DNA from 4 places in the Staphylococcus sp. MZ3 genome. Region 2 is predicted to be linked to each of the others. Evidence: riboswitches for the same ligand, from Rfam matches in the RefSeq annotation. Region 2 holds a riboswitch; each other region holds the start of a gene.
The links. A riboswitch is a leader RNA that binds a small molecule or an ion and turns the genes downstream of it on or off. The one in region 2 is predicted to bind S-adenosylmethionine.
Positions count from the first base shown of each region.

Region 1: it holds a riboswitch for S-adenosylmethionine, as region 2 does, so the genes downstream of both, metK (methionine adenosyltransferase) here and metX (homoserine O-acetyltransferase MetX) in region 2, are expected to answer to the same signal.
Region 3: it holds a riboswitch for S-adenosylmethionine, as region 2 does, so the genes downstream of both, KI230_RS04050 (methionine ABC transporter ATP-binding protein) here and metX (homoserine O-acetyltransferase MetX) in region 2, are expected to answer to the same signal.
Region 4: it holds a riboswitch for S-adenosylmethionine, as region 2 does, so the genes downstream of both, KI230_RS11690 (Na+/H+ antiporter NhaC family protein) here and metX (homoserine O-acetyltransferase MetX) in region 2, are expected to answer to the same signal.

Region 1 covers NZ_CP076026.1:1,879,613-1,883,881, forward strand. The annotation lists gene KI230_RS09005 (nuclease-related domain-containing protein) at 1-738, opposite strand, end outside; gene metK (methionine adenosyltransferase) at 863-2,056, opposite strand; SAM riboswitch class I at 2,162-2,273, opposite strand; gene pckA (phosphoenolpyruvate carboxykinase (ATP)) at 2,428-4,020, shown strand.
Region 2 covers NZ_CP076026.1:12,613-16,881, reverse strand. The annotation lists gene KI230_RS00065 (YybS family protein) at 1-32, opposite strand, end outside; gene metX (homoserine O-acetyltransferase MetX) at 325-1,293, opposite strand; SAM riboswitch class I at 1,352-1,450, opposite strand; gene KI230_RS00055 (AzlD domain-containing protein) at 1,654-1,983, opposite strand; gene KI230_RS00050 (AzlC family ABC transporter permease) at 1,980-2,675, opposite strand; gene serS (serine--tRNA ligase) at 3,327-4,269, opposite strand, start outside.
Region 3 covers NZ_CP076026.1:855,221-859,489, reverse strand. The annotation lists gene KI230_RS04060 (MetQ/NlpA family ABC transporter substrate-binding protein) at 1-733, opposite strand, end outside; gene KI230_RS04055 (methionine ABC transporter permease) at 751-1,446, opposite strand; gene KI230_RS04050 (methionine ABC transporter ATP-binding protein) at 1,439-2,464, opposite strand; SAM riboswitch class I at 2,553-2,656, opposite strand; gene KI230_RS04045 (thioredoxin family protein) at 2,714-3,010, opposite strand; gene KI230_RS04040 (toprim domain-containing protein) at 3,003-3,389, opposite strand; gene KI230_RS04035 (YwqG family protein) at 3,804-4,269, opposite strand, start outside.
Region 4 covers NZ_CP076026.1:2,364,090-2,368,358, forward strand. The annotation lists gene KI230_RS11690 (Na+/H+ antiporter NhaC family protein) at 3-1,316, opposite strand; SAM riboswitch class I at 1,393-1,488, opposite strand; gene KI230_RS11695 (hypothetical protein) at 1,541-2,110, opposite strand; gene KI230_RS11700 (SDR family oxidoreductase) at 2,597-3,478, opposite strand; gene KI230_RS11705 (M20 peptidase aminoacylase family protein) at 3,589-4,269, opposite strand, start outside.

The DNA.
Region 1 (4,269 bases), 930 kb from region 2:
TTTAGGATTAAAGTATAAAATTGAAGTTGGCGTATATTTGGCACCTAATTCTTTTTGTAAGTCTTCAGCCAATTGTTTAATCGCCTCAATTTGATCTGAATAATTTACAAAAGATAATGAACGTTTGTCATCATTTTGATCCATCACAATAGTTTGTGGTCTAGATTTATCTAAATCCAATGTATCAAATACTTGTTCCATTGGTGGTAAATCTTTAAATTGACCGCCACTAATACCATTATAAACATGACCTTTTAACAATTGAGAATCAATAATATAAAGACCAGTTCTTGTTAATACTAAATGACTAATTCGTTCAATATTATTAAAGCCATCCTTTGGTAAAAAGATATTTGCCATAATGTGCATATCTTCTGGTCGAATTCGTTTTTCTTTAACTAATCTTTCACGAATACCAATTAATCTCATGTCCGTTACATATTCACTATGATTTTTCGAGAACAATTTTAATGCGTCAATCTCACGATCTTTTGTACTAACCATGTGATTATAATCTTCTTGTTGTTTTGTAATTGTCTTTTTATTTTGAATACGCTCTTTCTCTAAAGCTTCTTCATGAGACTTTTTAATGTTTTGTTCTTGTTGTTCATACTTTTCTTCTGTTTGTCGCTTAACTTTTTTCTTACTACCTAAGGCAACTAAGAAAAGGACAAAAAAGATTAATGCAATGACTACTGCAATAATGAGTCCAATGACTACCGGTGAAGATAAATCCATCACAACAACGCTCCTTTTTAATATATGAATAACTTTAATTATAATAGAAAAGCTAAAGATTTTCGATACATATTATCATTTATATATCGAAAATCTTTTATTTAGCTATATTCAATTCATCTTATTATTTTACTGCGTCTTTTAATTCTTCCACTTTGTCTAATTTTTCCCATGGGAATAAGACATCTGTACGTCCAAAATGACCATAAGCAGCAGTTTGTTTGTAAATTGGTTGTTTCAAATCAAGCATTTTAATAATACCAGCAGGTCTTAGGTCAAAGTGTTTTCTAACTGCTTCAACAAGTTGCCCTTCAGAAACTTTACCTGTTCCAAATGTATCAATTGCAATTGACACTGGTTCTGCAACACCAATCGCATATGCCAATTGTACTTCACATTGATCTGCTAAACCTGCTGCAACAATATTTTTAGCCACATAACGTGCAGCGTATGCAGCTGAACGGTCTACTTTTGTAGGATCCTTACCACTGAAGCATCCGCCACCATGACGTGCATAGCCACCGTACGTATCAACAATGATTTTACGTCCTGTTAATCCTGCATCACCTTGAGGTCCACCGATTACAAAGCGTCCTGTAGGATTGATGTAGAATTTAGTTTGTTCATTAATCAAGTTTTCTGGAACAGTTGGATAAATGACATGTGCTTTAATGTCTTCTTGAATTTGTTCAAGTGTCACATCCTCAGCATGTTGTGTTGATACGACAATCGTATCAATACGTACTGGGTTATCATTTTCATCATATTCAACAGTGACCTGAACTTTACCGTCTGGTCGTAAATAATTTAACGTACCATCTTTACGCACATCTGATAAACGTTTTGCCAATTGATGTGATAAATAAATTGCTAGAGGCATATACGTCTCTGTTTCATTCGTTGCGTAACCAAACATTAAACCTTGGTCACCTGCACCTGTTGCTTCAATTTCTTCTTCGCTATCTTTATCACGATACTCTAATGCTTTATCCACGCCTTGTGCAATGTCAGGTGATTGTTCATCAATCGCAGTTAAAATTGCCATTGTTTCATAATCATAACCATATTTTGCTCTTGTGTATCCAATTTCTTTAATTGTTTCTCTAACAACTTTCGGAATATCAACATATGTTGTTGTAGAAATTTCGCCGGCGATCAATGCCATACCTGTTGTAACAGTTGTTTCACAAGCTACACGTGCATTTGGGTCGTCTTTTAAAATAGCATCTAATATTGCATCTGACACTTGGTCAGCGATTTTATCTGGGTGTCCTTCTGTAACAGACTCTGAAGTAAATAATCGTTTGTTATTTAACATAGTTTGCTCCTTTAAATTTATATTACGAAAATTCTCTCTCTGTGAGCTAAATAAAAAAGACCTTCTAACTATTAATATAGAGAGAAGGCCTAATACGTCCATTCGCTCTTATCGTTCAGACCTATTTGTCTGCAAACGGTTTGGCACCTTTCTTTTATAAAAAAAGAGGTTGCTGGGTTTCATTGGGTCCATGTCCCTCCACCACTCAGGATAAGAGAATCCGTTAAAAATAATAGTACCTAATTAATGAATTAATGTCAATTTTTCACAAATAAATTTACAGTAAAATATTGTAGATTAATTATGTTAATGTGTTATACTAATTAAATGTAAAGGCTTACATTTAAATTATCGCTTTGGAGGGATTTAGGATGTCAGTAGACACATACACTGAAACAACTAAAATTGACAAATTACTGAAAAAACCAACGTCACATTTTCAACTTTCGACGACACAACTTTATAATAAAATCTTAGACAATAACGAAGGGGTATTAACAGAACTTGGTGCTGTTAATGCAAGTACTGGAAAATATACTGGTCGTTCGCCTAAAGACAAATTTTTTGTCTCTGAACCTTCATATAGAGATAACATTGATTGGGGAGAAATTAATCAACCTATCGATGAAGAAACTTTCTTGAAGTTATACCATAAAGTACTAGACTATTTAGATAAAAAAGATGAACTATACGTATTTAAAGGCTACGCTGGTAGCGATAAAGATACAATGTTAAAACTTACAGTCATCAATGAATTAGCATGGCATAATTTATTTGCTAAAAATATGTTTATTAGACCTGAATCAAAAGAAGAAGCTACAAAGATTAAACCTAACTTCACTATCGTTTCTGCACCACATTTTAAAGCAGATCCAGAAGTTGATGGTACTAAATCTGAAACCTTTGTCATTATTTCATTTAAACACAAAGTCATTTTAATCGGCGGTACTGAATACGCTGGTGAAATGAAAAAAGGTATCTTCTCTGTAATGAATTATCTCTTACCGATGCAAGATATTATGAGCATGCATTGCTCAGCAAACGTTGGTGAAAAAGGCGATGTTGCATTATTCTTTGGTCTATCTGGCACTGGTAAAACAACCTTATCGGCTGACCCACACCGTAAACTAATCGGTGATGATGAACACGGCTGGAATAAAAACGGGGTCTTTAATATCGAAGGTGGCTGCTATGCAAAAGCAATTAATCTTTCCAAAGAAAAAGAACCACAGATTTTTGACGCAATCAAATATGGTGCAATTTTAGAGAACACTGTAGTTGCAGAAGATGGTTCAGTGGACTTTGAAGACAATCGTTATACAGAAAACACGCGTGCCGCTTATCCAATTAATCACATTGACAATATTGTAGTACCATCAAAAGCAGCACATCCAAATACAATTATTTTCTTAACTGCGGATGCATTTGGTGTTATTCCACCGATTTCAAAGTTAAATAAAGACCAAGCAATGTATCATTTCTTGAGTGGTTTCACTTCTAAATTAGCTGGTACAGAGCGTGGTGTGACAGAACCTGAACCATCATTCTCAACATGTTTCGGAGCACCGTTCTTCCCGTTACACCCTACTGTTTACGCTGATTTATTAGGTGAACTTATCGATTTACATGATGTTGATGTTTATCTTGTTAATACTGGATGGACTGGCGGAAAATATGGTGTAGGACGTAGAATCAGCTTACATTACACACGTCAAATGGTAAACCAAGCGATTTCTGGCAAATTGAAAAATGCAGAATATACAAAAGATAGTACGTTTGGTTTAAGCATTCCTGTAGAAATTGAAGATGTACCGAAAACAATTTTAAATCCAATTAATGCTTGGAGCGACAAAGAGAAATATAAAGCACAAGCAGAAGATTTAATTCAACGTTTTGAAAAGAACTTCGAAAAATTTGGTGAAAAAGTTGAACATATTGCTGAAAAAGGTAGCTTCAACAAATAAATTTGAATACTAATTAAAGAGCCAACCGTTGTTATAGTCTAACAATGGTTGGCTCCTCTTATTTTATGTGCTAAAAATTTATAGGCAATTTTATTACAACAATGCACATTTAAGGTGACCTTCATGCCAAACTCGCATCACTCATTTAATGGAAGTAGCACGTCTTCACATAAAGTACCGATCCCTAATTCAACGCATGTAGTACCACATCTTCAAAGCTTGATAGTTCCCATGCGCACACCACGTTTC
Region 2 (4,269 bases):
TGTATTTTTGAAAACACATAAGCCACTCCCATATTTTTAACTATAGCTATTATTTTAACCTCTTTAATGGAAATTAACAATTTATAGATTGTATGCTTCTATTTCATTTAATTGAACAATAACTTTCATGTTTTATAAGTAATTAACATACTCATTTGAATCGCTTTTGTGTGCTTTCATTTTCAACATGATTATTTAATCCCACTACACAGCAATCAAGCTTGATTTAGATTTACAATTCATTTCCACTCTCATGTACTCTAGATGTTTTTGAATATGATAACTGTGATTTAGTGGCTTCATTCTTTGAAAATATATACATTATTACTTGCGCTTAAAATGCTTTAAATTCAAGAAATGATATAAGTTAGGTGCCCAGGTACTAAAGTTTAGTAGGAATCCATCATGCCCAACATTATCAGGCACGAAGAAATGACGATGATATTTAAAACGTTCACCTAATGCACGAACTTGATCGTCCGGATATAGCAAATCATCTATGAACCCCATCGTTAACACTTTTGTTTCTAAATTTTTAAAAACATGCGTTACGTCTGTGCGGCCTCGGTCAATGTTGTGACTATCCAATACATCTAGCAGTGTCAGATAACAATTCAAATCAAAATGTTCTTTAAATTTATTACCTTGATGTTGTTGGTATGCGACTACTTCATCCGGCGTGAAACGTTCATCATAACTTTTTGATGATCGATATGTCAAAAAACCTAATTGGCGTGCAATACTTAGACCTTCCTTACCACCAAGATGAATGGCTTGCCTTGCAATTTCATTAAAAGCTCTACTATAAGATGATGTTCGGCTTGTTGCAGCAAGGATAATGGCTTTATCTACTTCAAACTGTTGATTGTAAAGTAGTTCCATTGCTTGCATTCCTCCAAGACTTCCCCCTATTAAAATATTAATCTTGTCATAACCAAGGGCTTGTATACCTCGTTCATTCGCTCTGACAATATCTCTTAATGTTAATTTTTTAGGAAAATGAGTGTCGTTTAAAGGTGAGCTTGAACCGAAAGGACTACCAATAACATCAAATGTTAAAAATTGATAATCGTGAATGGGTATATATCCCCCATCAATAATTTCTCGCCACCAACCCGGATAATCATCTGTTCCATATGTTAAATGATTACCAGTTAATGCATGACAAACTACAACTAATGGTTGTCCATGATAACCGACATGCTCATATCTCAAACGCAAGTTATCTATGACTTCCCCAGATTCTGTAATAAATTTCCCTAGATTTAAAGTATCTACTGTGTAATTTGTCATTGTTCTTTCCTCCTTAAACAAAAAACTTCTCACCCTATTGAAAAGTAAGAAGTCTTTATACTTATCATTCGAGTAACTCGTTGGTTTTAGCACCGTGCTATAAAGTCGGTTGCTGAAGTATCACAGGGCCAAGTCCCTCAACTTCTCACAATAAGAAATATGAAATTGTTATGTGTTAGTTGAGATTCAGTGATGAATTACTTTATCATTTAAAATGTTGTTATCATTGTCATGCGTTAGCCAAATCGCTTACGTATACACGATTCCCAATCTTAACATAGACGATTTGTATATCAGAATTTTCTGATTACTAACAGTTTACCTAAGTTTAAATATCTGTTCAATGATTTTCAGTTATTTTTAAAAGAAAAATCGTAATGCTGCCATGATAACAATCCCACTAATAATTGTAATAGTTAAACTACGCGTGATTATAGATAAAATAACCGTCGGAATGAGCGCGATAATGTAAGGGATGTTTAATGTATACCCCTCACCATGAGGCGTCTGTTGAATAATGCTGTCTATGACAAGTGCCGTAAATAGTGTGATTGGGATAAATGATAGCCATCGAACCACGACATCAGGCAATTGCACTTTTGAAATCATGATAAAAGGTATAATTCGAATTAATAGCGTTACGATACCACACAATAAAATAAGTATTAACATGTTCATATGAGTTATCATCGTTCCATCATCACTCCTAACGCTGCTGAAATTGTGGCTGCAATTAATATTGCTAGATATGAAGGCATAAACATACTTAGCGATAACATCATTACTATGACGGCAATAATGAGTACTATGTAAATTCTTAATCGCGATTTAGTAATTGATTCAAATTGCGCAATGGCCAAAAAGATAAACATAGCCGTGATAGCAAAATCTAACCCTAGCGTTTGCGGATTTGAGATATATTCGCCAAATAAAGCCCCAGCTACACATGAAATTGCCCAAAATAAATATGCTGTGATATTAAGACCATGCATCCAACGATCATTGATAGCTTCTCCTTTTAAATAAGGTGTAATGGCGACGCCAAACGTTTCGTCAGTTACTAATGAACCTAATCCAACACGGTTCCAAAACCCATATGTCTTGAAGTTTGGTGCAAGCGACATACTTAAAAGGAACATTCTTGAATTTACGATAAATACAGTTAGTACAATCGCTGATATCGGTGTACCTGCTATAAACAACGCGCACATAATAAATTGCGCAGCACCGGCATATATAACAAGACATAACAAGATAATTTCTAAAATACTAAAGTTTTGAGACGAAGCCACAATACCAAATGAAATACCAACACCGGCATAACCCAATAATGTTGGGATACACTCTTGTACGCCTTGTCTAAAACTTAAATGTGTTGCCATCTCAACTACCTCCTTTGCCACTTTATATTTATATAATTACGAAAAAAATAATATACCTAGTCTAATACAGTTCTATATCACAAGCAATAACATTAGACACCGGTTTGTCTGAAGTTAGACATACCGCAGTCTTTAATCAGCTTCATATTAACTTTTTATTTTTTTAGAATTTTCAATTTTTTATTTAAGACTACCTCAATATTTTCTATGGATTGTAGTTGTTTTTAAATACTAATTTTATAATTTTTTATATCTAATGATGAGTATGGGATATTGATTCATGTACCACTCCCTTATAATCATCATCCCCTCCCCCTACCCTACTCCATCGATATTACTCATACTACATCAACGAAATCAGTATTTTATCGCTTAATTTCCTATAATAGTGATGCTCAAAATTGTTACGTTTTAGATTGTTTTAGTTCATCATAATTATCCCGTATTGTTGCTATAATGAAATGCGTTCACCCCATTAAACCACAAACTTAATTTATTGTTGTTATGTGCATTGACTCAATATTATACTTTTACAGCACAAAAAAAGTGGCGACAGCTTCGTCACCACTTTTTAAAATATTATTTAAAGTATCTTGCCCTTGCTTTAAGTATACGTAGATATATACTTTTTAAAGCTTGTAGCTAAAGCCTTTATTTAACTGGTTTTGAAATTTGTGTTTTACCACCCATAAATGGTACTAATGCTTCTGGAATTGTTACTGTTCCATCTTCATTTTGGTAATTTTCAACAATAGCAGCAAATGTACGTCCAACTGCTAAACCACTACCATTTAATGTATGTGCTAATTCTGGTTTAGCTGCTTTGTCACGCTTGAAGCGGATGTTAGCACGACGCGCTTGGAAATCCGTACAGTTTGAGCATGAACTAATTTCTTTATAATCATTGTAGCTTGGTAACCAAACTTCTAAATCATATGTTTTGCTTGCACTAAATCCAATATCACCTGTACATAAAATAACACGACGATATGGTAAACCTAACTCTTCTAGAATTGCTTCTGCGTTTGTTGTCATTTCTTCTAAAGCATTCCATGAATCTTCAGGTTGTTCAAAACGTACCATTTCCACTTTATCGAATTGATGTAAACGAATTAATCCTCTTGTATCTCTACCTGCTGATCCTGCTTCACTACGGAAACATGCAGATTGACCAGTGAATTTTTCAGGAAGTACACCTGGTTGAATAATTTCATTACGGTAGAAATTCGTTAATGGTACTTCAGCAGTTGGAATTGTATATAATCCTTCTTTTTCTACTTTAAATAAATCTTCTTCAAATTTAGGTAATTGACCTGTACCATACATTGTATCTGCGTTCACAAGCTGTGGTACCATCATTTCTGTATAACCATGTTGTGTTGTATGTTTTGTAATCATATAGTTCATTAAAGCACGCTCTAATTGCGCACCTTCATTTGTTAAATATACAAAACGCGCGCCTGAAACTTTTGCTGCACGATCAAAATCAGCCATTTTCAATTCTTCTACAATATCCCAATGTGCTTTTGGTTCAAATGAAAACTCACGTGGTGTACCCCACTTTTTAACTTCAACGTTATCTTCATCAGATTCA
Region 3 (4,269 bases), 840 kb from region 2:
TTTTCTTATCATCTTGATGTCCTTCTTTAACAGCAATTAAGTTTGCATAAGGATTATCTTTCGCACTTTCTACAGCAATAGAATCTTTTTTAGGATTTAGTTTTTGTTCGATTGCAAAGTTTGAATTAATTATAACAGCATCAGCGTCTTCATTTTGATAAATTTTAGGTAAGAATTCTGCTGATTGTTTATTATTAAACTTAATATCTTTTTTATTCTCTGTAATATCACTAAACTTAGCATCTTCAATTTTTACGCCTTTTTTAATCTTAATTAAACCTGCATCAACGAAGAATTTTAAGAAACGTCCTTGTTCAGCTGGATTATTAGACACATAAACTGTTGCACCTTTTGGTAATTCTTTTAAACTTTTATACTTTTTAGAGTATACAGCCATAGGTTCTAAGTGAACATCACCGGCACTTACGATTTTGTAACCTTTATCCTTTTTCTCTGTGTTTAAATATGGTGTATGTTGGAAATAGTTTGCGTCAATTTCACCTTTGTCTAGTAATTTATTAGGCGTAGTGTAATCGTTAATTGTTTTAATATCTAGTTCATAACCTTTTTTCTCTAATAATGGTTTTGCTTTTTCTAAAATTTCAGCATGTGGTGCTGGTGAAGCACCTACTGTTATTTTCTTGTCGTCACTGCCACTTTTGCTTCCATTACCGCAAGCTGCTAATACAACTGCAAATGTTAATACTAAAATAAGACCAAATAATTTTTTCATAAAATGAAACCCCCAATTTATCGTTTATCAAGTTTATTTGTAAGCCAATCCCCAATGAATTGGATTATAAATACAATAATTAAAATAAAAACTGTTGATACTAAAATGACATCATTTTGATTTCGAGTGAAACCTGTTAAGTATGCTAAATTTCCTAAACCACCGGCACCAATTACACCTGCAACTGCTGTTGAACCAACTAAAGCGATTGCTGTAACTGTAATGCCAGACACTAGCGCTGGCATGGCTTCAGGTAAGAGGACTTTACGAATTACTGTCCAAGTATTGGCGCCCATTGACCAGGCCGCTTCGATGACACCTTTATCAATTTCTTTAAAAGCAATTTCTACGAGCCTTGCATAAAACGGCGCTGCGCCAATGATCAAGGCTGGTAACGCACCTGTCGGACCACTTATCGTTCCAAGTATCAAACTTGTAAATGGAATTAATAATAAAATTAAAATAATAAATGGTATCGCTCTAAATAAGTTAACAATGAAAGAAACGATAGAATAAAATAACCTTGCACCGATAGACTTACCTTTAGCAGACAAGAATAATAACACACCTAAAATAAGACCAAGTATAAATGCAAATATAGTTGAGACGACTGTCATGTATAGTGTTTCGACTATTGCAGTCCAAACTTCTGGCCACTGAATATTAGGCATTGTAATCATTTCATTTATAATTTCACTAAATGATTTACCCATGTCTTAACACCTCCATTTTAACTTGTCGCTCAATTAACTCTTTTTCGAATTTTCCGAAATCTACACTTGAAATATATGGAATATGCAGAACTAAAAAGCCGACTGTTCCATTTTTTGTATTTTTAATATTTGCTTCTAAAATATTAATTTTAATATCATAGGCAGTAGATAGACTCGATACAATAGGCTCGGTTGTTGTTGAACCAGCGAAAACTAATCTAACGATATAAGCATCTTTTTCTAATGGCTCTAATTCTGTTAAAGATGTTTCGAAATCATCATTTAAATCTTCTTTCACAAATCGTTTTGTCACAGTGTGTTGCGGATTTTCAAAAAACTGTGTCACCGGTCCACGTTCTATCACTTTACCACTTTCCATAACTGCAACTTCATCACAAATACGACGAATGACATGCATTTCATGCGTAATTAGTACAATTGTTAAATTTTGTTGTTCTCTAATTTTTAGTAGTAGATCTAAAATTTCATCTGTTGTTTGCGGATCAAGTGCACTTGTTGCCTCATCACAAAGCAAGACCGTTGGATCATTAGCTAACGCTCGTGCAATCCCAACACGTTGCTTTTGTCCACCTGATAACTCTGATGGATAAGCCTTTTCTCTACCTTTTAAACCGACGAGTTCGACAAGTTCTAATGCTTTTTGCTTAGCTCTCCTTCTAGGGACACCTGCAATTTCAAGCGGAAACATAATATTTTTTAACACAGTCCTTGACCATAACAAATTAAAATGTTGGAAGATCATACTTACTTTTTGTCTTTTTGCTCTTAATCCATTTTTGGACAATTGACCTATATGGTCCCCATCTATAATAACTTCGCCTGATGTAGGCGCTTCTAAATGATTAAACATTCGAATCAAAGTACTTTTTCCTGCTCCAGAAAAACCAATGACGCCATAAATCGATCCTGCTCGAATCGATAAATTAACGTGATCTACAGCAAGGACTTCTTTATTTTTAGTCCGATATTCTTTAACAACTTCTTTTAATTCAATCACGTTGATTCCTCCCTGTGTTGCTTAATAAAATAAAAAATGCTTTCTCAATATCGATAGAAAAATTGAGAAAGCAATAGTAGTATTGTTTCTCTCATCTTCAAAAGTTAAAACTTTATGTGAATTGGCACCATTTCTATATAAGACGGTTGCCGGGCTTCGTAGGGCACATCCCTCCACCACTCTCGATAAGAGTTTACGCATCATTTAATTTGTATTAATCCTAACACCTTAGTAAAATTTCGTCAATAACTATTTTAAATTTTCTAACAAATCAGTCACCGATTTAAATGCATAAATTCGTTTTACTTCTTTATCTTTATTCATCAACAATAAAATCGGCGTAGACATGATTTGCATATCTTTACAAAACTGAGGATAAAAGTTTAAATCTATTTTCAATAATGGTAACTGCAATATTTCATTAGCAATGTCTAACATTCTTTCTGAAACCTTACAAGTACCACACGTTGGTGTATAACCAAAGATTAAATGTTTGTCTTCCTCATAAAATGTAGTTACATCTTTGATGTCTAATGAATTATTCATTTACTAAAACTAACCTTTCATTATTTATATTCGGTAAAAGAGGTGTTTCTTTCTTACAAGTAAAGCCATGTTTTGAAAGTACATGCGCCAAATATTGTTTGGGGCAATTCGCAACTTGACAGTAAGTTTTATCAATAAATATATGTTCACTTTCACTCAAATAACGTTTAAACCAATTTCTAATTCGATCTCCTTCGTCATCAGAATCGGCTAATACAAAAACTTGTTTATCATACAGTGATTCTATCATATCATCAAGCTTATCTATACTCATTGTTCCATGAGTACAAATAATATTGACTGGTTCTGCAATAACCTGTTGCACCCTTTTTTTATCAGATTTTCCTTCAACAATTATCACTTTATTTACAATAGCCATCATCATCACCCTTTAAAATCAATAAACATCTGTCACTGTATCATTTCACAAAATTGGTATGAATAAAACATAAATCACAAAAAATTTAAACTAGCTTAATATAATAATTACAAACTCAATGTTTGACTAGCTGTAACATTTAACATAAGCAGACAAAGGCTAAGTCAAAAATCAACATCCTAAAATCTACAATGTTATATTACCAATAGTTAACCAAAAGAAAATACACCTATAACAAACTTTTCAATCATAGCGGGGCCCCAACACAGAGAAATTGGACTTCCAATTTCTACAGACAATGCAAGTTGGGGTGGGACGACGAAATAAATTTTGCGAAAATATCATTTCTGTCCCACTCCCTAGATTGATCTATAGATACTACACTTGTTAAAGTAATATATTTTTATGATTCTCTTAGCTGCAATCCCATGAATACATGTAATCATCAAACTTCATAGCCTCAAGGTCAGTAGATTTTACTAAGATATTGGCAATACCTAAATCACCCCATATAATCGAAGAATTACCATCTCTTGTAGAATCAATTTGCAGTAAGACTCTATCATACATTTTCAGTTCTTGATCGTTCGTTCTTGGATCTATTTGGTCAAAATATGGATAACCACCAAGTTGATTAAATGGTTCCTTAGCAGTAAATGTGTTACACACAGGTTCCATCAATTCATCATAACCACCAAACATTGATTTTAGCGCGAAGGATGGATTGACTTTATTCCACAATGCAAGCACGTCCTCATCGTACTTATAATCAGTACATGTAATAGTTTGTTTCGACAATCTAAATTCTATAGAAAATGCTCCACTGAACGGGATATCCTCATTATCAGCATCTAATGACTTCAAATGCGCTTGAATATTT
Region 4 (4,269 bases), 440 kb from region 2:
CATTAATGTTTCATTTCTTGACTAGTGTTCTTTTTTAGCTTTGGAAAATTAAATAAAATCGCAATAAGTCCGCATACACCTAATAATATAGGATAAATGCTGTATGGGAATAACATTAACGGTGAAATACCAGCTACACCAGCCGCTGAAATGACTTGCGGGCTATATGGTAATAAACCTTGGAAGCAGCCTCCAAATATATCAAGAATACTTGCTGATTTCCTTGAATCTACATCATATTCATCTGCAATATTTTTAGCTAAAGGACCTGACATAATAATAGAGATGGTGTTGTTTGCCGTGGCAATATCTGCGACACTTACCAAACTCGCAATTCCTAATTCTGCGCCACGCTTTGATTTCACTTTAGAGCGAACAAATTGCAACAACCATTCAATACCACCATTGTGTTGAATAATACCGACTAAACCACCAATTAGCAACGCAATCATAGCAATATCTTCCATGCTTATAATACCTTTGGACACTGCATCTAGTAGCCCCATCCAACCGAATGAACCATCTATGAGACCAATGATTCCGGCTAATAATGTTCCGCCAATCAATACGATAATGACATTTACACCTAATAATGCTAATACCAATACTAAAATATACGGTACAACTTTAATTAGATTATAATCATAGCTTTTAGCATGATTTAAAGAAATGCCATTCGTTAAGAAATACAGAATAATAATCGTTAAAATAGCACCTGGCAATACAATTTTAAAGTTTACTCTGAATTTATCTTTCATTTTCGTATGTTGTGTTCTAACCGCAGCAATTGTTGTATCTGAAATCATTGATAGATTATCGCCGAACATTGCACCTCCAACAACTGTAGCCATTGCTAGCGCAGTTGGTACATCTGTCGCTTGTGCAAATCCGTAACCAACAGGTGCTATTGCAGCAACAGTCCCTACTGACGTCCCCATAGATATAGAAACAAACATACAAATCACAAACAATCCTACAATAATTAAATTTTCTGGGATTAATGATAGTCCTAAATTAACTGTCGACTTTACGCCACCCATTTTTTCAGCTGTATTTGAAAATGCACCTGCTAAAATAAAAATCAACATCATTAAAATAATGTTTGAATGGCCTGCACCTTTCGTGAAGACCTCAACTTTTTTAGCAAATGATTCTTTTCGATTCATTAATAACGCCACAATTACCGTTATCGTAATTGCAACATTTAATGGCATTGAAGTAAAATCACCTGTGATAATACCTACGCCTAAAAACAACGCCACAAATAATAACAAGGGGAATAATGCCCAAGCATTGCTCTTTTTATGTACTTCCATCCTTTTTACCTGCTTTCCAATTAAAAATACCTCTTTCTCACAAACGATGAAGAAAGAGGTTTTCATGTGCTTTACCTGCTTATCTTCAAACCATTACGGTTACTGGAATTGGCACATTCGAGATGTTGCCGAGGCTTCATAGGGCCAGTCCCTCCACCTCTCTAGATAAGTGATGCTTATTTACGTTTACGTTACAAGATAATCCTTAGTACGTCAATCATAAATTAATCAGGAGTCGTATAATATTTTTCATAAACAATCATTGCTACTGTAATAATAATCAAAACAATAATGCTAATAACAAGTAAAAGCCACCATTTAAGCATTAATGCAATAAAAATGAACACGATAGACACACTTACTAATATTAATGATATGACTTTAAATTGCTGAACACGTTGCTTGGAGATGACTTTCAACTGTTTGTTTGATAGACGCGTATTTTTTATACTGATTCCCAGTATATTTTCTAATATTTGAACCAATACGATAATTATTGCAAATATAATAATTGGTAAAACATCATAGCTCCCTATAGTTAATGTATAAATTACAAATCCAATGTAAAGTAACCCTGAGACAAAGGATAAAAAGTATGCGACGTATTTGTTAAACTTAATGATATGCTTTTTAACGTTTTGATGTGTAAACCATACATTCGAAACGATCGCAACTGCTACAAATAATGTGAATACTATATATAATGGTAATTTTTGTTCAGGAAAAACAGTCGCTATTCCAAAAGCTAATGCTAAAATCAAAAATAATATAGCTCTAGATACTATTAATGCCATAATAACAACCCCTTTGTTTAATATCGAGTTTGCAAATTTACGTTTATCAGCGTTTCTATGATCAGTACTTCTACGGGTAGCGTTTCTATGTAATTTACATCATCTTAACATATAAATACTTCGCTATTTAATTGAAAACATATCCTATTATTCTTTGTCCGTTCTGACGTTTAATATCTAGCCTTAGGCATTTCACTTGTTAATGAATTTAACTTTCTTCCACTAACCGTCCCTAAACCCAATCCCGCAACATTTTTTAATTTTTTCGTTGTTGTCCTGACATCCTCATTAAGAAAGTTTATTCTGCTTAAACCTTATAATCCACACCCTGAGCAAACGCTCCTTATGACAGAGTATTAAAATAAGCCGATAAAGATACACACCTTTACCGACTATTTAAAATACACTTCACCAATTCATTTTAATTTAATGGATTGAAGTAACTAAATTAATATTATGTTGTTCAATTAAAAGCTTCATACAACCCTAATCTATTTGCACTCCACCGCTAACACCGAACACTTGTCCAGTTGTATAACTTGATTCTTCTGACGCTAATAGCACATAAGTTCCACATAACTCAACAGGTTGACCTGCACGACCTAAAGGTGTTTTTTGACCAAATGTTGGGATTTTACTTTGAGGTTGTCCACCAGAAATTTGTAATGGTGACCAGAATGGACCAGGCGCTACACAGTTCACTCTAATTCCTTTTGGTCCTAATTCTTCTGAAAAACTTTTAGTTAATGAAATAATTGCTGCTTTTGAAGCGGCATAATCATGAAGAATAGGACTAGGATTATAACCTTGTACAGATGATGTCGTTGTAATTGACGCACCCGGTTTTAAATATTCCAATGCTTTTTGAACTGTCCAAAATAGCGGATAGACATTCGTTTCAAATGTTTCTGTAAATGCCTCAGTTGTAAATCCATGAATATCATCATGATACTGTTGATGTCCAGCAACTAAAGTAACATTATCTAAGCCACCTAATTGTTGATATGCTTGTTCAACAAGGTCATAGTTGAACTGCTCATCTCTTATATCACCAGGAATTAACACTGCCTTTTGACCACTTTCTTCAATCACTTGGCGTACTTCTTGTGCATCTTGTTCTTCACTCGGAAGATAGTTAATCGCTACATCTGCACCTTCTTTAGCATACGCAATTGCTGCTGCACGCCCTATTGCTGAGTCACCACCTGTAACTAACATTTTATAGCCTTGTAAGCGTTGATGACCTTGGTAAGACGTTTCGCCACAATCAGGTGCTGGCGTCATTTCAGATTGTATACCCGGTACCTCTTGTTCTTGTTTTTCATAATCCGTTGTTTTAAATTTTGTTCTAGGATCTTGAGCTGCCATTTTTTAACATCTCCTTATTCGCTTAATGGTTATTATTTACCCAATCTTCCTAGGAACTTAATCATGATTACACTAAAAATTACTTTCTTCTTTATAAAAACAAGCTCGAATTACTCATGCAATAGTCTCTTTACAAATTCAACAAAATACTCAGGTACTTTTTCCAGAATCCTTTCATCCGGTTTATATTGAGGGTGATGTAAATCATATTCACTATGAGAACCAATTAACGCAAATACACTTGGAAAATGTTGACTATAACCTGAAAAATCTTCTCCAATCGTAAGCGGCTGTTCCATCATTTCCACCTTATATCCAACATGTTGAGCTACTGCAATTGCTTTATGCGTCAATGCCTCATCATTCATCACAGCGCCAGGTAAATGTGTATAATTTAAATTAATTTTCATATTATATGCTTGAGCCAATCCGTCCGCAATATCTTGTAATCGTGTTTCTACAAGCTTTCGTACCACAGGATCAAAACTACGCACTGTGCCTTGTACATACGCATGATCAGCAATGACATTCCAAGTATTACCACATGATATTTGTCCAATTGTTACTACCGCTTCATCAAACGCAGATAGATTTCTACTAACTATGGATTGAATACTATTAATCAATTGCGCCAACACAATAACTGGATCGTTGCATTGTTCTGGCTTTGCAGCATGACCACCCACGCCTTTAATATGAAACTCAAAGCGATCTACTGCTGATGTAATTGCCCCTGTTTTGATTGCAAATGTACCTACCGAACGCGATGGGTCATTATGAAAACCCAATAC